3 regions of the Janthinobacterium sp. P210006 genome follow, and region 3 is predicted to be linked to each of the others. Evidence: predicted binding sites of a transcription regulator. Region 3 holds the regulator's gene; each other region holds the start of a gene.
The links. The regulator sigma-54, encoded in region 3, starts transcription at its own class of promoters, with help from an activator protein. The targets are predictions, from matches to a motif close to TGGCANGNAANCTGCTTT.
Positions count from the first base shown of each region.

Region 1: a site for sigma-54 is predicted at 3,339-3,356, ahead of prpB (methylisocitrate lyase). Genes of this name have one in related genera too.
Region 2: a site for sigma-54 is predicted at 1,824-1,841, ahead of VPH41_RS25420 (TorF family putative porin). Genes of this name have one in related genera too.

Region 1 is NZ_JAZARD010000002.1:1,176,334-1,182,907, forward strand. Features, by position in the region: gene acnD (Fe/S-dependent 2-methylisocitrate dehydratase AcnD) at 1-1,153, opposite strand, end outside; gene prpC (bifunctional 2-methylcitrate synthase/citrate synthase) at 1,165-2,319, opposite strand; gene prpB (methylisocitrate lyase) at 2,389-3,276, opposite strand; gene VPH41_RS13615 (hypothetical protein) at 3,637-3,885, opposite strand; gene VPH41_RS13620 (hypothetical protein) at 4,008-4,244, opposite strand; gene VPH41_RS13625 (MBL fold metallo-hydrolase) at 4,432-5,289, shown strand; gene VPH41_RS13630 (T6SS effector phospholipase Tle3 domain-containing protein) at 5,429-6,574, shown strand, end outside.
Region 2 is NZ_JAZARD010000006.1:1,542-8,115, forward strand. Features, by position in the region: gene VPH41_RS25410 (YifB family Mg chelatase-like AAA ATPase) at 1-1,292, opposite strand, end outside; gene VPH41_RS25415 (accessory factor UbiK family protein) at 1,404-1,652, opposite strand; gene VPH41_RS25420 (TorF family putative porin) at 1,922-2,689, shown strand; gene VPH41_RS25425 (P-II family nitrogen regulator) at 2,701-3,039, shown strand; gene VPH41_RS25430 (ammonium transporter) at 3,051-4,601, shown strand; gene gshA (glutamate--cysteine ligase) at 4,806-6,104, shown strand; gene gshB (glutathione synthase) at 6,202-6,574, shown strand, end outside.
Region 3 is NZ_JAZARD010000004.1:195,831-202,404, forward strand. Features, by position in the region: gene rapZ (RNase adapter RapZ) at 1-15, shown strand, start outside; gene VPH41_RS20615 (enoyl-CoA hydratase/isomerase family protein) at 16-1,101, opposite strand; gene hpf (ribosome hibernation-promoting factor, HPF/YfiA family) at 1,255-1,614, opposite strand; gene VPH41_RS20625 (RNA polymerase factor sigma-54) at 1,684-3,162, opposite strand; gene lptB (LPS export ABC transporter ATP-binding protein) at 3,167-3,922, opposite strand; gene lptA (lipopolysaccharide transport periplasmic protein LptA) at 3,922-4,515, opposite strand; gene lptC (LPS export ABC transporter periplasmic protein LptC) at 4,541-5,152, opposite strand; gene VPH41_RS20645 (KdsC family phosphatase) at 5,195-5,728, opposite strand; gene VPH41_RS20650 (KpsF/GutQ family sugar-phosphate isomerase) at 5,728-6,574, opposite strand, start outside.

The sequences.
Region 1 (6,574 bases), on a different contig from region 3:
CGCCGGAAATCCCGCGCGCCGCCAGTTCCGACGTCGGCACGCGGTTGTGCGGGTTCGACGGACCCGCGATATTGCGCACGACGGACGACAGGTCGAAGCTCAGGACGCGCTCGTACTGCGCGTCGGCCAGGCTGTCGGCCCACAGGCCCGTCTCTTTCGCATACAGCTCCACCAGCTTCACCAGTTCGTCGTCGCGGCCCGTCAATTTCAGGTATTTGATGGTTTGCGCGTCGATGTAGAACATGGCGGCCGTGGCGCCGAATTCCGGCGCCATGTTGGAAATCGTGGCGCGGTCGCCCAGGGTCAGGTGCGACGCGCCCTCGCCGAAGAATTCCAGGTAGGACGAGACGACCTTCTGCTTGCGCAAAAATTCCGTCAGCGCCAGCACCGTATCGGTCGCCGTAATGCCCGGCTGCGGCTTGCCCGTCAGCTTGACGCCGATGATGTCGGGCAGGCGCATCCACGAAGCGCGGCCCAGCATCACGCTTTCCGCTTCCAGGCCGCCCACGCCGATGGCGATCACGCCCAGCGCATCGACCATCGGCGTGTGCGAATCCGTGCCCACCAGGGTATCGGGATAGGCCACGCCATCCTGGACCTGGATCACGGGCGACATGCGCTCGAGATTGATCTGGTGCAGGATGCCGTTGCCTGGCGGGATCACGTCGACGTTCTTGAACGCTTTCTTGGTCCAGTCGATGAAGTCGAAACGGTCTTCATTGCGGCGGTCTTCGATGGCACGGTTCTTGGCGAAGGCGTCCGGGTCGAAACCGCCGCATTCGACGGCCAGCGAGTGGTCGACCACCAGCTGCGTCGGCACGACGGGATTGACCAGGGCCGGGTCGCCGCCCTGGGCCGCGATGGCGTCGCGCAGGCCGGCCAGGTCCACCAGGGCCGTCTGGCCCAGGATGTCATGGCAGACCACGCGGGCGGGGAACCACGGGAAATCGAGGTCGCGGCGGCGTTCGATGAACTGGCTCAGGGAGGCGTTCAGGGTGGCCGGGTCGCAGCGGCGCACGAGGTTCTCCGCCAGCACGCGCGAAGTGTAGGGCAAGGTGGCGTAGGCGCCTGGCTGGATCGCATCGACGGCGGCGCGCGTGTCGAAGTAGTCTAGCTGGGTGCCCGGCAAGGATTTGCGGTGCAGGGTATTCATGTTGGCGTTCATTATTTGCGGTCCTTGATCGGGACGAATTCCAGGTCTTCCGGACCCACGTAGTTGGCGCTCGGGCGGATGATCTTGTTGTCGATGCGCTGCTCGATGATGTGGGCGGCCCAGCCCGAGGTGCGCGAGATGACGAACAGCGGCGTGAACATCGCCGTCGGCACGCCCATCATGTGGTAGGACACGGCCGAGAACCAGTCCAGATTCGGGAACATGTTCTTGATTTCCCACATGACCGATTCCAGGCGCTCGGCGATGTCGAACATCTTCGTGGAACCCGCTTCCAGCGACAGATTGCGCGCCACTTCCTTGATGACCACGTTGCGCGGGTCCGAGATCGTGTAGACGGGGTGGCCGAAGCCGATCACCACTTCCTTGTTGGCCACGCGCTCGCGGATGTCCGCTTCCGCTTCGTCGGCGTTGTCGTAGCGCTTCTGGATGTCCAGCGCCACTTCATTGGCGCCGCCGTGTTTCGGGCCGCGCAGCGCGCCGATGGCGCCCGTGATGGCCGAGTGGATGTCCGAGCCCGTGCCGGCGATCACGCGGCTGGTGAAGGTGGAGGCGTTGAATTCGTGTTCCGCGTACAGGATCAGCGAGGTGTGCATGGCTTTTTCCCACGAGGCCGACGGTTTTTCGCCGTGTAGCAGGTGCAGGAAGTGGCCGCCGATCGACTCGTCGTCCGTTTCCACTTCGATGCGCTTGCCGTTATGGCTGTAGTGGTACCAGTACAGCAGCATGGAGCCGAACGACGCCATCAGGCGGTCGGCGATGTCGCGCGCGCCCGGCGCGTTATGGTCGTCCTTTTCCGGCAGGGTGCAGCCCAGCGCGGACACGCCCGTGCGCATCACGTCCATCGGGTGGGCGGCGGCAGGCAGCGCTTCCAGCGCCAATTTCACTGCCGACGGCAGGCCGCGCAGAGACTTCAGCTTGGCCTTGTAGCCTTTCAGTTCGGCGCTGGTCGGCAGCTTGCCGTGCACCAGCAGGTAGGCGATTTCCTCGAACTCGCAGCTGTCGGCCACGTCCAGGATGTCATAGCCGCGGTAGTGCAAATCGTTGCCGGTCTTGCCGACCGAGCACAGCGCCGTGTTGCCGGCGGTGACGCCGGACAGGGCGACGGATTTTTTAGGCTTGAAAGTGGCGGCTTGCGGTGCGGTCATTGTGTTCTCCAGATTGAATAGTCTCGGGTGCGTCACTGCGGGACCGACATGCGGCCCCTGCTTCTCTATTTATTTCTTTTGCGCAGCGAACAGCGCATCGAGCTTTTGCTCGAAATCGTGGTAGTTGATCGATTCATACAGCTCCATGCGCGTCTGCATGGTGTCGACGACATTCTTTTGCGTGCCGTCGCGGCGCAGCGCCTGGTAGACGTTTTCCGCCGCCTTGTTCATGGCGCGGAACGCCGACAGCGGATACAGGGCCAGGCCCACGTGGGCGCTGCGCAGTTCGTCCAGGGTGAACAGCGGCGTGGAACCGAATTCCGTGATGTTGGCCAGGATGGGCACGTTGACGGCCTTGGCGAACGTGGCGTACATGTCCAGGTCCGTGATGGCTTCCGGGAAGATCATGTCGGCGCCCGCCTCCACGCAGGCGACGGCGCGCTCGAGTGCCGCTTCCAGGCCATCGACGGCCAGCGCATCGGTGCGCGCCATGATGACGAAGTTCGGGTCCGTGCGCGCATCGACGGCCGCCTTGATGCGGTCGACCATTTCTTCCTTGCTCACGATTTCCTTGCCCGGACGATGACCGCAGCGCTTGGCGCCCACCTGGTCTTCGATATGCAGGCCGGCCGCGCCGAACTTGATCATCGATTTCACCGTGCGCGCCACGTTGAAGGCGGACGCGCCGAAGCCCGTGTCGGCATCGACCAGCAGCGGCAGGTCGCACACGTCGGTGATGCGGCGGATGTCCGTCAGCACGTCGTCCAGGCTGGAAATGCCCAGGTCGGGCAAGCCCAGGGAACCGGCCGCGACGCCGCCGCCGGACAGGTAGATGGCCTTGTAGCCGGCGCGCTTGGCCAGCAAGGCGTGGTTGGCGTTGATGGCGCCGACGACTTGCAACGGGGATTCTTCCTGGACGGCCTTGCGGAATGCGGCACCTGCGGAGTATTGAGTCATGTGTTCACCTTATGGGTTTCGGATGGTCCCGAATGTTTCACGGAGTGGCTATGAGCATCAGTAGTGCAAATGCCGTGCCAGGCCGGCGAGGCATGGCGCACAACACGTGGACGGCAGAGTGAAAACCGGCGAAAAGTGGCCAGCCAGCGCTGCTCCAGGGCTGTCACGCCACGGAACGGCGATGTCACGTTTGTCCAGTGCGATGCTTCATTATTGTTTCACTATTTCATTTTGAAACACAATATTGAAACATGCAACAACGCTGGCTGAAAAGATGGAGGCAGGCAGAGGCGCCGCCGGTGGCGCGCAATAAAAACAGCCGGCGGATGCCGGCTGCGGGAACACTGAAAGAGCAAAGAACTAGGCCAGCCGTACCAGCGGGTTGGCGATGATGTTGTCGATCTGGCGCACGGCTTCTTCGCAGGCGGCGGCAATGGCGCCCTCCTCGTCGTCGCGCACGAACTGCATGGTCGAGCCTTCGAACACTTCCAGGCCTTCCGCCGTGGCGCGCTCGATGTCGCAGCTGGCCGACCATTTGCCATCGGTGGTGGGCACGGCCAGGGGAACGATTTCCCAGCCTTTATAGTGAATTTTAGAACTGCTATTCATGGGGTGCCTCCTTCGTGGCTGACTCAATGGGGAAATCGTAGCATGAAGCGCGGCCGCTAGCGACGTGTTTCACGCGCCAGCCTAAGCCAGGCGCACTTTCGGGCTAAACGATTTACGCTGGCTCAAGGGCGCAGCAGATTATCGACTTCCGTCTTGGCCACTTCCAGGCCGGCCGTGCAAGCCGTTTCAGGCGCCGCATAGCCGCCCAGGGTGCGGCTGCGCGTGATCGCCTGCGCCGCCGTCTCGCCTTCGCGCTGCAGGCTGTAGGTAAAATCCCATAAATCGTCATTGTCCTTTTGCGGGGTCACCGAAATCGTAAAACCGCGGTATTGCTCGCTGCGTGCAGTGGTATCGTTCATGAATTCCTCCTTGTAGGATGAGGTTACCACGCAGCAAGCGCCAGGGTGCGCACGACTGTGACGGGCGCATGCCTGCCCGCTTATCTGTTTTCCGCATGTTAAATGTCAATTTTCAACATTTTTTCAGCGAACTCTGGCGCTATAATGCCCTTCCCTGTCCATCCCTTGCCCGTCCCTTGCCGCCGCGATGACCCCACAAATCCAAGCCTTCTTCGACCCCACCACCGCCACCGTCACCTATGTTGTCTACGAGGCGGATGGCCAGGACTGCGCCATCATCGATTCCGTGCTCGACTACGATCCGAAGGCGGGCCGCACCTCGACCACGTCGGCCGACAAGGTGATCGCCTTCGTACGCGCGCACCGCTTGCAATGCCGCTGGCTGCTGGAAACCCATGCGCATGCAGACCACCTGTCCGCCGCTCCCTACCTGCAGCAGCAGCTGGGCGGCGACGTGGCCATCGGCGCCGCCATCCAGACGGTGCAGCAGGCGTTCGCCGCCGTCTACCACCAGGGTGCGGCCAAGGCCGACGGCTCGCAGTTCGACCAGCTGTTCGCGCCCGACCAGGTGTTTTATATCGGCAAGCTGGAAGTGCGCGCGCTGCACGTGCCCGGCCACACGCCGGCCGACCTGGCTTACCAGATCGGCGACGCCGTGTTTGTCGGCGACACCCTGTTCATGCCGGACGTGGGTTCGGCCCGCTGCGACTTCCCCGGCGGCTCGGCCGCACTGCTGTACCGTTCCGTGCAGCGATTGCTGGCGCTGCCGCCCCAGACGCGGCTGTTCATGTGCCACGACTACCCGCCCAACGGCCGCGAGGCGCGCTGGGAAGTGACGGTAGCCGAACAGCGCGCCAGCAACATCCACCTGCGCGACGGCATCACGGAAGAACAGTTCGTGGCCATGCGCACGGGCCGCGACGCCACCCTCGACATGCCGACCTTGATCCTGCCCGCCATCCAGGTCAACATCAATGCGGGCAAGCTGCCCGAGCCGGAAGAAAACGGCGTGCGCTACCTCAAGATACCGCTGAACGCGATCTGACCGCCCCGGCATTCCCTGCCCGCCGCCCGTCCTTTCTTGACACCACGCAAGTTCCACCTCAGGCAATCCGCATACAGTGCAGATTGCCCGAGCTCGCTTGGGCGACGCTTTTCCTCATTAACGCTGACGGAGCGCCCGCATGTCGCCCGACCCCACGCTAGCTGGCAACTGCATCCTGCTCGCCCAAGCCGAAGGCACGGCCTTGTTCAGCCATGCGCTGCTCCAGGCCGTCACGCGCCTGCCCCGTCCCGGCATCGTCATCTTCGTGCATGGCGTCAATTCCGATGGCGAATGGTATGAGCAGGCCGAACAAGGCCTGTGCGCGGGCCTGAATGCGCGCCTGAAACGCCGCGACGAGGATCTGGCGATCCCGGGCCCGGCTGCCGGGCAAATGCAGGCCGCCACCTACACGCGCGAATTGACGGATGACGGCTTCCTCAATCCCAAGCGCAACGCCACCACCTTCCTGCAGGCAGACGATGCCAATTCCCCCGTGATCCGCTTCCGCTGGGGCTACAAGGCCAATGGCGAGGAATTGCAGGCGTTTGGCGACGGCATCTATCTCAACGAAAAGAATTACTGGGGCGGCGGACCGTTCGCCAACGGTTGCAGTGCCCTGCCGGATCTGTGGGGCAAGGGATTGTCCGAGGAACTGTTCCTGTGGATGCATATCCAGCACATGAACCCGACGAATGACCGGCAAGTGTATGCCTGCCCGCCGCGCCCGTATTTCGTGTTTGCCGCCTGGCGTCTGGCGCGCCTCGTGCAATCGATCAGGGCATGCCAGCACGACGCGCCCGTCACCATCGTCTGCCATAGCCAGGGCAATATGGTGGCCATGGCGGCCGCCTTTCTCGGTGAAACGCTCGGGCCGTCCGCCGTGGCCGACAGCTACGTGCTGTGCAACCCGCCCTACAGCCTGCTCGACAGCAACTTCACGGAAAACTGGGTCAGCGGCCATTTGACGGACGAACATGGCAATACGGGCCGGCAAAAATACGCGGCGCGCACGCAAACCTTGAAAGCGTTTTTCAACATCCTGCGCGCCCGCTCGGCAATGCAGCAGGATGCCGCCTTCGTCGACGAGTGCAGCGCCAATCGCAAGCCTGAGCGCAAGGACAGTTATACGGCCGCATTCGACCGCGCCGACCACGGCTTGCATGGCTCCACCTATGGCCGGGTCACCTTGTATTTCAATCCGCACGACCAGGTGATCTCCGCCACGCCCGTGCAGGGCATCGGCTGGCGCGGCATGTCGGCACAGGAAATTGCCGATACGGGCGGC
Region 2 (6,574 bases), on a different contig from region 3:
CCCTGGCGCGTCAGCTGCAGGGCAAACGCTGCCGCTACCCGGGCGGCGATGGCTTGCGTACTTTCGCCGGCACCGGCACGCCGCCCCAGCGCCGCCGGGGGCATGGCGGCCACTTCGATCTGCAGGTCGATACGGTCGAGTAGCGGACCGGACAGGCGGTTGTGATAGCGCAGCACGGCATCGGGCGTACAGCGGCAACGGCCGGAAGCGTGGCCCAGATAGCCGCACGGACAGGGATTCATGGCGGCGATCAGCTGAAAGCGGGCGGGAAACTCGGCCTGGCGGGCCGCGCGTGAAATGCTGATCACTCCCGATTCCATGGGCTGGCGCAGGACATCGAGCACCCGGCGGTGGAATTCGGCAATTTCATCGAGAAACAACACGCCGCAGTGCGCCAGCGAGATTTCTCCCGGGCGCGGCACGTTGCCGCCGCCTACCAGGGCCACGCCGGACGCCGTCTGGTGCGGTGCCCGGTAGGGGCGGCGCTTCCAGTGTTCCACCTTGAAATGGCCGCCCAGCGAATGCACGGCAGCCGATTCCAGCGCCTCTTCATCGTTCATGGGCGGCAGCACGCCGGGAAAGCGGCTGGCCAGCATGGTCTTGCCGGCACCCGGCGGCCCCACCATCAGGACATGATGGCCGCCCGCCGCGGCCACTTCCAGGGCGCGCCGCGCCTGCTGCTGCCCTTGCACATCGGCAAAGTCGGGATACGGGAAAGCGTGCGCCGCCAGCGTGGGTTGATGGCGCTGCAGGGCAGTCTGCTGGCTGGCATGCGCGGCAAAATGCGCACAGACCTCGAGCAGGCTGTGGGCCGGATAGATGCAGGCATCGCCGACCAGCGCCGCTTCGTCTGCGTTCGCCTGGGGCAGGATGAAGGCGCGTGGTGCACCGGCCCGGCTGCGCTGCATGGCAAAGGTCATGGCCAGCGCGCCGCGGATGGGGCGTAGCTGGCCCGACAGCGACAGCTCGCCCGCGAATTCATAGTGGTGTAATTGATCGCCCGGCAATTGGCCCGAGGCGGCCAGGATGCCCAGCGCAATGGGCAGGTCGAAGCGGCCCGATTCCTTGGGCAGGTCGGCCGGCGCCAGATTGGCCGTAATGCGCCGCGCCGGCATCTCGAAGCCGCAGTTTTGCAGCGCGGCGCGGACGCGGTCGCGCGATTCCTTCACTTCCGTATCCGGCAGGCCGACTATCGTAAACGAGGGCAAACCATTGGCAAGGTGGACTTCGACACTTACCTCGGGCGCCTCCATGCCGGCCAGGGCGCGGCTTTTCAGGACGGCCAGACTCATCAGACTCCCCCGTAACGCGGGCGCGGGCAGGATCAGTCTAGCGCTGGAAGCGCCGCCAGGCTTGAGCTATGCCAGCAAGGCCGTCAATAAGGGGGCCTGGCTGGCCGCACTTTACGCTTTGGTATCGTTCAGGCGCGTTTCCAGTTCGATCATGCGCAATTCCAGTGCGTCGAGCTTGGCGCGGGTCTTGGCCAGCACTTGCGCCTGGATATCGAATTCCTCGCGCGTGACGAGATCGAGGCGGGCGAAGCCCTGGGTCATCATCGATTTCACGTTTTTCTCGATATCCTTGGCCGGCGAGTTTTCGATGGCTTGATGGATCTTGCCTTGCAAGTCGTTAAAGAAGGTATTCATGTCCATGGTCAGTCCTTTTATGGTGCGGCCTGTGCATCGCACCATTGCGGTGCACAGCGGCGTTAATCTGGTGCGAAGCTGGGCGGTTCATTGTGCTTCAGCAGCCCGTTCCCGCAGTCCTGGCGGCTTGCAGGCTATGTATGGACGGAAATGCACCTGTCAAGGTGGCAAGAGAGCTGGCACGTATTCTGCTAAAGAAGCTATGAACGCTTTGTGATCTCCAGCCAAGATTTTAAACCTCAACCGCTTTAAAAGTTCAATAAAAGGGAATCGCCATGAAGAATCTGTCCAAGAACATGACTTTAGCTGCAGCGTTGACGCTGGCCATGACCGCCTTGAGCGGTAGCGCCATGGCCCAGGACGCAGTGGCGGCGCCTGTCGCGGCCGAAGCCGTGCCCGACAATGTGGTGAGCTACAACGTGGCGCTGACCAGCGACTACCGCTACCGCGGCGTGTCGCAAAGCCGCCTCGACCCTGCCATCAGCGGCGGCGCCGACTATACCCACAATCCGACGGGGCTGTATGTGGGCACCTGGCTGTCGAGCATCAAATGGATCAAGGACGGCGGCGGCGACACCAACCTGGAATGGGATATCTACGGCGGCAAGCGGGGCGAGATCAGCAAGGATTTTACCTATGACGTGGGCGGCCTGTATTACTTCTATCCATCGAATGGCCTGAGCACCAATGCGAACACTTTCGAGCTGTACGGCCAGCTGGGCTATGGCCCTGCGTACATCAAGTATTCGCATTCGACCACCAATTTGTTCGGCGTGGCCGACAGCAAGAACAGTGGCTACCTCGACGTGGGCGCCAACGTGGACGTGCATGACGGCTACATCCTGAATCTGCACGCGGGGCGCCAGAAGGTCGCACACAACGATTCCCTCAGCTATAACGATTTCAAGATCGGCGTAACCAAGGATTTCGGCATGGCGACCGTTGCCCTGGCTGTCGTGAAGGCCAACATTACGTCGCTGGCGCCGAACGGCAAGAATCTGGCGAAATCCGGTCTCGTGCTGACCGTATCCAAAACCTTTTAAGCGAGACAGCCATGAAAATGATTACTGCAATCATTAAACCGTTCAAATTGGACGAAGTACGCGAAGCCTTGTCGGCTATCAATGTGCAAGGCATTACCGTCACCGAAGTCAAGGGTTTCGGCCGTCAGAAAGGTCACACGGAACTCTACCGTGGCGCCGAGTATGTCGTCGATTTCTTGCCAAAAACGAAGATTGAAGCGGCCGTCGATGACGCCATTGTCGACCAGGCCATCGAAGCGATCGAAGGTGCCGCGCGTACCGGTAAAATCGGCGATGGCAAGATTTTCGTCTACAACCTGGAACAAGTCATCCGTATCCGTACCGGTGAAACCGGCAACGAAGCGCTCTAAGGGGAATATCGATGCGTAAAAATATAACAAAATTGCTAGCTGGGATAGCCTGTCTGTGTGCGTTTGGCGTCGCCGCGCCGAGCTTTGCCGATGCCCCCGCCAAGACAGAAGCGGCCACGACTGCGGCCGTCGCTGCCCCTGCCGTGACGCCGGCGCCAGACGCAGCGGCACCGGCCGCCGCGCCCGCTGCCGCCGCTCCGGCCCCTGCCGCCGCCGCGCCCGCCGCCGCCCCAGTCGCCAACAAGGGCGATACGAGTTTCATGATGATCAGCACCTTGCTGGTGATCCTGATGACCATCCCCGGCCTGGCCTTGTTCTACGGCGGCCTGGTGCGCTCCAAGAACATGCTGTCCGTGCTGATCCAGGTGTTTATGGTGTTTGCGCTGGTCATCGTCCTGTGGTGCATCTACGGCTACTCGATCGCGTTCACGGAAAAAACCGCCTTCTTCGGTGGCTTCGACCGCCTGTTCCTGAACGGTATCTGGGATCCGGCCAAGGGCACGTTTGCCGCCGCCGCCACCTTCAGCAAGGGCGTGGTCATTCCCGAGTTCGTCTTCGTGGCGTTCCAGGGCACGTTTGCCGCCATCACTTGCGCACTGATCGTCGGCGCCTTTGCCGAGCGCGCCAAGTTTGCCGCCGTGCTGGCCTTCGTCGTGCTGTGGTTCACGTTTGCCTACCTGCCAGCGGCCCACATGGTGTGGTTCTGGACCGGTCCTGACCTCATCACCAACGCCGCCACCTCGGCCAGCGAAGCCCTGAAGGCGGGCTGGATCTGGCAAAAAGGCGCGCTGGACTTCGCCGGAGGTACCGTGGTGCACATCAATGCCGCCGTTGCCGGCCTGGTGGGCGCCATCATGATCGGCAAGCGCGTCGGCTACGGCCGTGAATCGATGGCGCCGCACTCGCTGACGATGACCATGATCGGCGCTTCCCTGTTGTGGGTGGGCTGGTTCGGTTTCAATGCCGGTTCCTCGCTGGAAGCGGGCGACGTGGCGGCCCTGGCCTTCGTCAACACCTTGCTGGCGACTGCCGCTGCCACCCTGTCGTGGGTGTTTGGCGAGTGGATCAGCAAAGGCAAGCCATCCATGCTCGGTGGCGCATCGGGCGCCGTTGCCGGCCTGGTGGCGATCACCCCGGCAGCCGGCTTTGTCGGCCCGATGGGCGGCCTGGTCATCGGCTTGCTGGCCGGTGTCGTCTGCCTGTGGGGCGTGAATGGCCTGAAACGCCTGATCGGCGCCGACGATTCGCTCGACGTGTTCGGCGTGCATGGCGTGGGCGGTATCCTGGGCGCCTTGCTGACGGGTGTGTTTGCGGCGCCACAACTGGGCGGCCAGGGCATCTTCGACTACGTCACCAACAAGATGTCGGCCGATCCATACTCGATCGGCCACCAGGTGTGGGTGCAGGCGCAAGCGGTCGGGACCACCATCGTCTGGTCGGCCATCGTCTCCGTCATCGCCTATAAACTGGTCGACATCGTCATCGGCTTGCGCGTCCCGGAAGAAGAAGAGCGCGAAGGCCTCGATATCACCAGCCATGGCGAGCAGGCATATCATGGCTAAATGCTAATCATCTGGCACGCCAGCGCCCCGGCGCGGCGTGTCCTGCTGGAAAAGGCGCCTCATTGAGGCGCCTTTTTTTCGTTATGGGAATGGAAAAGGTCTTTAAAACAAGGCTTTTGCCCCGATTTGGGGTACTTACACGGTAATATAGTCGGCAGTTCTGTGTGCTTTTTTGAATACTGCACATAATTTAAGGATGTAACTATGGTTCCCCATCTCGTCACGGCCCTGACCGGACCGCTGCTCGACCTCGAAAAAAAGATTCTGGCCGCGACGCCGGCCATTGAGCGCTGGTTTCGCATGGAGTGGCAAGAGCACACGCCGCCCTTCTATTGCTCGGTAGACTTGCGTAATGCGGGCTACAAGCTGGCGCCCGTCGATACCAATCTCTTCCCTGGCGGTTTCCATAACCTGGCCACGGAAATGCTGCCCTTGTCCGTGCAGGCGGCCATGGCCGCCATCGACAAGTATTGCCCGGATGCCCGCAACCTGCTGATCGTGCCGGAATTGCACAACACGACGCCGCAATACCTGCAGAACGTGGCGCGCCTGATGCAGATCTTCCGCCAGACGGGGCTGCACGTGCGCTTCGGCTCCTGGTCGCCCGACATCACCCAGCCGACACCGTTGGCGTTGCCAGATGGCAACATGCTCGTCATCGAGCCCCTCGTGCGCCTGAACAACGGCCGCCGCCTGGGCTTGAAGGATTTCGACCCGTGCACGATCTTGCTGAATAACGACTTGTCGGACGGCATCCCCGATATCTTGCAAAATATTCATGAGCAAAGCCTGCTGCCGCCCTTGCATGCGGGCTGGGCCTTGCGCCGCAAGAGCAACCACTACACGGCCTACGATGAAGTGGTGAAAAAATTCGGCAAGATGATCGATGTCGACCCGTGGATGCTCAATCCCTTCCATTCCAAGTGCAGCGACGTCAACTTCCAGGAAGGCGAGGGCGAAGATGCGCTGGCCGCCAGCGTCGACGTGCTGCTGGCCAAGATCCGCAAGAAATACAAGGAATACGGCATCAAGGAAAAGCCCTTCGTCATCGTCAAGCCCGATGCGGGCACGTATGGCACGGGCATCATGACGGTGCGCGACGCCAGCGAAGTGCGCGACCTGTCGCGCAAGCAGCGCGACAAGATGTCCATCGTCAAGGACGGCAAGGTTGTCACGGACGTGATCATCCAGGAAGGCGTGCCCACCTTTGAAAGCATCAAGGATGCCGTGGCCGAGCCTGTCGTCTACATGATCGACCGCTACGTGGTGGGCGGCTTCTACCGCGTGCATGCGGAGCGGGGCGTGGACCAGAACCTGAACGCGCCCGGTTCGCAGTACGTGCCGCTGGCGTTTGCCCAGCAGCATGCCGTGCCGGACTTGAAGGCCAAGCCGGGCACGGCCGCGCCGAACCGCTTCTATGTGTATGGCGTGGTGGCGCGCCTGGCCTTGCTGGCCGCGTCGCTGGAAATGGAGCGCACGGACCCGAATCCCGAGGTGTATTGATCCATCCCTGCGGCTTGCCGGGCGCGGTGACTACCGCGCCTGGCGATCTCGGCTAGAATCAAGCATTCCTTATCCAGGCTCCCCGATTGGACGCACCATGAAAATTGCATTCCTTGCCGACCCGCTGGCAGGCTTCAAGACTTACAAAGATTCCACCTTCGCCATGATGCGCGAGGCGGCCAAACGTGGCCACGCCGTCTACGCCTTCGAGCAGAAGGACATGGCGCTGGAAGAGGGCATCGTCACGGCGCGGGTACAGCATATCGAGCTGACGGGCGACGAGCACGACTGGTACAAGGTCGTTTCCACCGAGGAAGTGCGCCTGTCGGCCCTGGACGCCATCATCGAGCGCAAGGACCCGCCGTTCGACATGGAATACGTGTATGGCACGTATCTGCTGGAACTGGCGGAAAAGCAGGGCGCGCACGTCTTCAACAAGCCGTCCGCCATCCGCGACAACAATGAGAAGC
Region 3 (6,574 bases):
CGCGAGCGCAGCTAGTTAGTCGAGGTGGCGCAGCGGATGCGCCGCGGCCGGCCAGACGGGAGCGAAGAAGCGCGCCACCATGGCCGCATCGACGTCGTCCAGGCTGGCGGGCTGCCAGCGCGGCGCATTGTCCTTGTCGACCACGAGCGCGCGCACGCCCTCGATGACTTCCCCATGTTCGAAATTGTGGCGCACCACCGTGCGCTCGAGGCGCAGGCAGTCGGCCACGCCCAGGTGGGCGCCCCGCTGCAGCAATTCCAGGGTCACCGACATCATCAAGGGAGAGCGCAGGCGCATGGCCGCCAGGGCCTTGCCGGCAAACGCGCTGTCGTCCTGTGCCAGCGACGCCATGATGGCTGCCACGGAAGGGGCGCTGAAATGGCGGTCCAGCGCCGCGCGCGCCGTGGCCAGCGCAGAAACGCCCGCCTGGGACTGGAATGGCGCGGCCAGAGCCTTGATGGCGACCGGCAAGCCTTCACCGGGCGTCGATTCGAACAGGGCCAGCAGCGCCCCCATCTGCGCCTCGGGCAGGTACACATCGGCCAGGCCCGTGTACAGGGCGTCGGCCGCGTTGATGGTCAAGCCCGTCAAGCCCAGATACAAGCCCAGCTGGCCGGCCAGGCGGGACAGGAAATAACTGCCGCCCACGTCCGGGAACAAGCCGATATTGACTTCCGGCATGGCCATGCGCGTACGGCCCGTGACGATGCGCAGGCGGTTGCCGGGCCCGGCTTGCGCCACGCCCATGCCGCCGCCCATCACCACGCCATCCATCACGGCGATATACGGTTTCGGATAGAAATGAATGAGATGGTTGAGCGCATATTCTTCCGTGAAGAAATCTTCCAGCTGCGCGCTGCCACCTTGCGGCGTGGCCCGGCCCGCATCGTAAAAGAAACGGATGTCGCCACCGGCGCACAGGGCTTTTTCACTGCTGGAACGGATCACCACGGCGTCTACCTGCGGATCGTCGCGCCAGGCCAGCAAAACGGCGCTCAGGGCGCGCACCATGTCCAGCGACAAGGAATTCAGGGCTTTCGGGCGGTCGAGCACGATGTGGCCCGTGCGGTTGCGGATGGAGGTCTGGACGAAGTCGCTCATGGCAGAATGGAAAGAAGTAAGTATGGGAACATTCTAGCGCCTTCGGATGGAACATTGCGTTCCCATGGCGCCCCCTGGCAAGGGCGACAGGCGCAAAAAAGGGCGCAATGTGCGCCCTTAGTTGATCACAGCCGGTTGAAAGTCGCGGCCCGCTCAGGCGGCGGCGAATTCTTCTTCCGAGCTGTCTGGCAGATGCTTGATCGCCTCTTTACCGTGCCCTTGCACTTTGGTTTTGTATTTCATCACTTGCCTGTCGAGCTTGTCGATCAGGGCATCGATTGCGGCATACAGGTCTTGCGCCAGGCTTTCCACATAGACGGTCTTGCCGCTCAGACGCAGATTGACTTCAGCCTTTTGACGTTTTTCTTTCTCTTTGAGGTTATCCACGGTCAGAATCACGGCGATATCGATGACTTGATCGAAATGACGTTTCACACGCTCCAGCTTCGTTTGTACGTATTCACGGATGGCTGGTGTCACTTCGAGATGATGTCCGCTGATGGTGAGATTCATACACACTCCTAAAGATGATCGGGTTCGTGCGGTCCATCGTATCCGGCCCGCAGAGGAACCGAAAAAAACTTACAAACACTTACGCAGGCTCACTGGCGGAATTTTTAATGCTTCCCGGTATTTGGCAACAGTACGTCGCGCAATCACCATGCCTTGTTCCCCCAGCATGTCCGCAATCTTACTGTCGGATAAAGGATTTTTAGGGTCTTCTGCTCCTGTCAGTTGCACGATCAATGCCCGTATCGCCGTCGATGACGCTTCGCCCCCCGCTTCGGTGGCGACGTGGCTACCAAAGAAATATTTCAACTCGAACATGCCGTGCGGGGTCAGCATGTACTTTTGAGTTGTTACCCGCGAGATAGTACTCTCGTGTAAACCCAGTGTATCAGCTATTTCACGGAGCACAAGGGGGCGCATGGCAACGGCCCCATGCGAGAAAAAGTTCTTTTGTCTTTCTACTATCGCCTGTGCCACGCGCAGTATCGTGTCGAAGCGCTGGCGCATATTCTTGATCAGCCACTTGGCTTCCTGCAACTGTGCGCCCATGGCGCCTTCGCCCTTGCCCTGCTTGAGCAAGTTGGCGTACATGGCGTTGACGCGCAGGCGCGGCATGACGTCGTTGTTCAAGGTGACTTGCCAGCCATTGCGCGCGCGCTTGACGACGACGTCGGGCACCACGTAATCGGACACGTCGGAGGCAAACACGGCGCCCGGATGCGGATTGCACTGGCGAATCACCGTCTGCGCTTCGCGCAAGTCTTCATCGTCGCAATCGAGGGCTTTTTTCAGCTTGTTGAAATCGCGCTGGGCAAACCAGGCCAGGTGCTTTTCCACGATGACGAGGGCCATGCGCCGCGTCACCATGGCGATATGGGGCAAGCGCTTGATCTGCAGCGCCAGGCATTCAGACGCATTGCGCGCGCCCACACCGGGCGGATCGAAACTTTGCAGCAGCGACAAGGCCGTGCGCAGCTCGTCGGCGTCGATTTCCAGCTCGTGCGGCAGGCGCGCCAGGATGTCGTCGAGCGACTCTTCCAGGTAGCCATTGTCGTCGAGCGCGTCGATGATCAGCTCGACCAGCGCGCGGTCGCGCAATTCGAGCACCGTCACGCGCATCTGCTCCATCAGGTGCTCGCGCAGGGTGCAGTGATGGGCTTCGAGTTGCGGGCGGGAATCTTCGTCGTCGGGCGTCTTGCCCCGGCTCGCTTCGCTCCAGTCGCTGTCGCCGCCGTCCGCGGCAACCGGGCCCTCGCCCGCCTCGCCGTCAAAGGTTTCCCCTTCGGCCGGTGCCGCAGGCGCTTCCTGGCCTGGCGGCTGGGGCGGCGCTTCGGCCGGCGCGGCCGTGGAACTCAAGGCGCCGTCGGACAGCAGGCGCAGCGAACGGTCGAGCGGATCATCGAGACGCTCGAGCAAAGGATTGTCCGTCAGCAATTGCTCCAATTCCTGGTGTAATTCCAGGGTAGACAATTGCAACAGGCGTATCGATTGCTGCAACTGCGGCGTCAGTGCCAAATGCTGCGAAGTGCGCAGCTGCAATGATTGTTTCATTGGCTCACATACGGAAGTGTTCGCCCAGATAGACCCGGCGTACCGACTCGTTCGCGATGATGTCGTCGGGGCGTCCCGACGCCAGCACCGAGCCCTGGTTGATGATGTAGGCACGGTCGCAAATACCCAGCGTCTCGCGCACATTATGATCGGTGATCAGCACGCCGATATTGCGCTCCTTCAAGAAGCGCACGATGCGCTGGATCTCGATCACGGCGATCGGATCGACGCCGGCGAACGGTTCGTCCAGCAGCACGAAACGGGGATCGGTGGCCAGCGCGCGGGCAATTTCCACGCGGCGGCGCTCGCCGCCCGACAGCGACAGCGCCTGGTTTTCGCGCAACTTTTCAATCTGCAAATCGGCCAGCAGTTTATCCAGGCGCACCTCGATCTCGGCCTTCGTCAGCGGACGGCCTTCGACGGTCTGGATTTCCAGCACGGCGCGGATATTGTCTTCCACCGTCAGCTTGCGGAAGACGGAGGCTTCCTGCGGCAGATACGACAGGCCCATCTGGGCGCGCCGATGGATCGGCAGGCTGGAAATATCCACGCCGCTGATATCGATGCTGCCGCCATCGGACGGCACCAGGCCGACGATCATGTAGAACGAGGTGGTCTTGCCGGCGCCGTTCGGGCCCAGCAGCCCCACCACTTCGCCGCATTCGACTTGCAGCGAGACGTCATGCACGACCTGGCGCTTGCCGTAGGTTTTTTGCAGCCCGCGAACGATCAGGGTACTGCCGCAACGTGTATTGTCCATTATTTCTTTCCTGGCGCAGGCGTGGCCGGCGCTTTCTCCGCCGCCGGTGCCTTGGTCTTCGGCTGGATCACCATGCGCACGCTGCCGCCATCCGGGGTGCTGGTGCCGCTGTCGGAATTTTCCATCGTAAACACTTCCTTGCGGCTGTCATACGAGATGAAGGCGCCGTTGGCCACGTCCGTCGGCTTCGTGCCTTCCAGGCGCGTCAGCTTGGCCTTGGAAAACAGTTTCACCACTTCCGTCTTGTTGTTGTATTCCACGCGCTCCGCTTCGCCTTCCACCCACAGGTCGCCCGCGCCATCGCGCTTCTGGCGGAAGGTGGCCAGCTTGCCGGGATCGGCCCAGAAGGTGATGAACTGGTAGCCTTGCGGGTCTTCCGTGATCAGGGCCCGGCCCGCCTTCATGGTCAGGGTGCCCTTGACCAGCACCACGTCGCCCGTCAGGGTGCGCGTCTGCTTGACGTCGTCGACCAGGCCGCTGCGTGCCGTGATCACGGCTTCCTTCTCGGAATCGGCCTTCTCGGCATGCGCCGCGCCCATCACGCCCAGCGAGCAGACGGTCGAGAATAGAGTCAACAGCAAGATGTTTTTCATAGTATGGTTTCCTTGTTTCATTCTGTCATTTTGCCGCCGCGGCCGGGCGCGGTTTCGGCGGGAGGACCATGCGCAAGGCATTGTGCACCTGCACCACGCCGGTGGCGTTATTGGCTTGCATGCCCACGCCATTGATGCGCGAAGCGCCCGTCAGGATATCGACAGGCACGTCCGTTTCCATTCTTTCTTCATCCGGAAACACCGTCAGCGCTTCCGTCCTGACCGTCAAATTCTGCGCCTTCGGACTGGCCACGCGGTCGATCACGACCTTGCGGTGCAGTTGCAGCCGGGTATTGTCCTGGTCGATATGCGCCAGTTCCGCATTCATGTTCATCGGCGGCATGCCTGGCGTGAGCTTGCGCACGAAGGGCTGGTCGATATCGGACGAATCGTCCAGCGGATAGTGCGTGAGCTTGGTGCCCGACACGATATAGCTGGGCTTGCCCGTCAAGTCCATGCGCACCAGGCTGAAATTGGTGATGAAATAGTCGGGTTCATCCAGATGCTTGCTGGCCGTGATGTCCTGGCCATTCTTGTTCATCACTTCGAGCAGCCAGAAGCTGCCCAGCGCAACGACGACTGCGCCCAGCACGGTAAAAATCACGCGCCAGCGATGGGCGCCTCCTGGCTTACGCATAGGGCTTCACTCTTTCAAATGTCACGGACGGCAAGGCGCGCCTCACTCCAGGAACGGCGCCATGACGCGCGCATAGTTGTCCTGGGCGCGCAGCAGGAATTCGCAGATCTCGCGCACCGCGCCGCGGCCGCCGCCGGCCTGCGTCACATGGTGCGCCAGGCCCTGCACTTCCGGACGTCCGCCCGGCACGCTGACGGCAAACCCCACGCGGCGCAGGATGGGCGCATCGATGACGTCGTCGCCGATATAGCCACATTGCTCTTCCGTCAAGCCCGTCAACGCCAGCAGCTCGCGAAACGGCGTCAGCTTGTCGTGACCGCCCTGGTGCACATGGGTAATGCCCAGGTCTTGCGCGCGGCGTGCCGTGATGGCCGAGCGGCGCGCGCTGATGATGGCCGTCTGCACGCCCGATTCCTGCAGCAGCTTGATGCCCAGGCCATCATACACATTAAACGTTTTCATCATCTCGCCGTCCGGGCCGAAATGCAGGCTGCCGTCGGTGAGCACGCCATCGACGTCAAAGATCATCAATTTGACCTTGGCCGCCCGCGCCAGGTTGTCCGCTACGCTATCCATCAGATCACCTTCGCTTGTGTCAGGTCATGGATATGCAGGGCGCCCACCAGCTTGCCGTCGGCATCGACGACGAGCATCTGGTTGATGCGGAACTGCTCCATCACGGCCACGGCATCCACGGCCAGGCGTTCGGGCGCGATGCTGCGCGGCTGCGCATGCATGACGTCGCGGATCGCCACCTGCGTGAAATCCTGCACGCGCTCGAACATGCGGCGCAAGTCGCCATCGGTAAACACGCCCACGGGGTGGTTGTCCCCATCGACGACGGCCGTCATGCCCATGCCCTTCTTCGTCATTTCTTCCAGCGCCTGCAGCAAGGAGGCGTCCACGGGCACCTTCGGTACCCGTTCGCCGCTGCGCATGACGTCATGCACGTGCGTGAGCAAACGGCGACCCAGGGCCCCGCCCGGGTGCGAACGGGCGAAATCTTCTTCCTTGAAGCCGCGCAAGTCGAGCAAGGCCACGGCGATCGCGTCGCCCAGGGCCAGAGTGACGGTGGTGCTGGCCGTCGGCGCCAGGTTCAGCGGACAGGCTTCTTTTTCAACAGAAATATCCAGGTGCACATCGGCCAGCTGGGCCAGGCTCGAATTCGGCTTGCCCGTCATGGAAATCAGGACGCCGCCCATGCGCTTGACGACGGGCATGATGGCCATCAGTTCCGACGATTCGCCGGAATACGATATGGCAATAAAAGCATCGTCCGAAGTGACCATGCCCAGGTCGCCATGGGCCGCTTCGGCCGGATGCACGAACAGGGCCGGCGTGCCGGTGGACGCGAGGGTGGCGGCAATCTTGCGCGCGATATGGCCGGACTTGCCGATGCCGGAGACGACGACACGCCCCTTG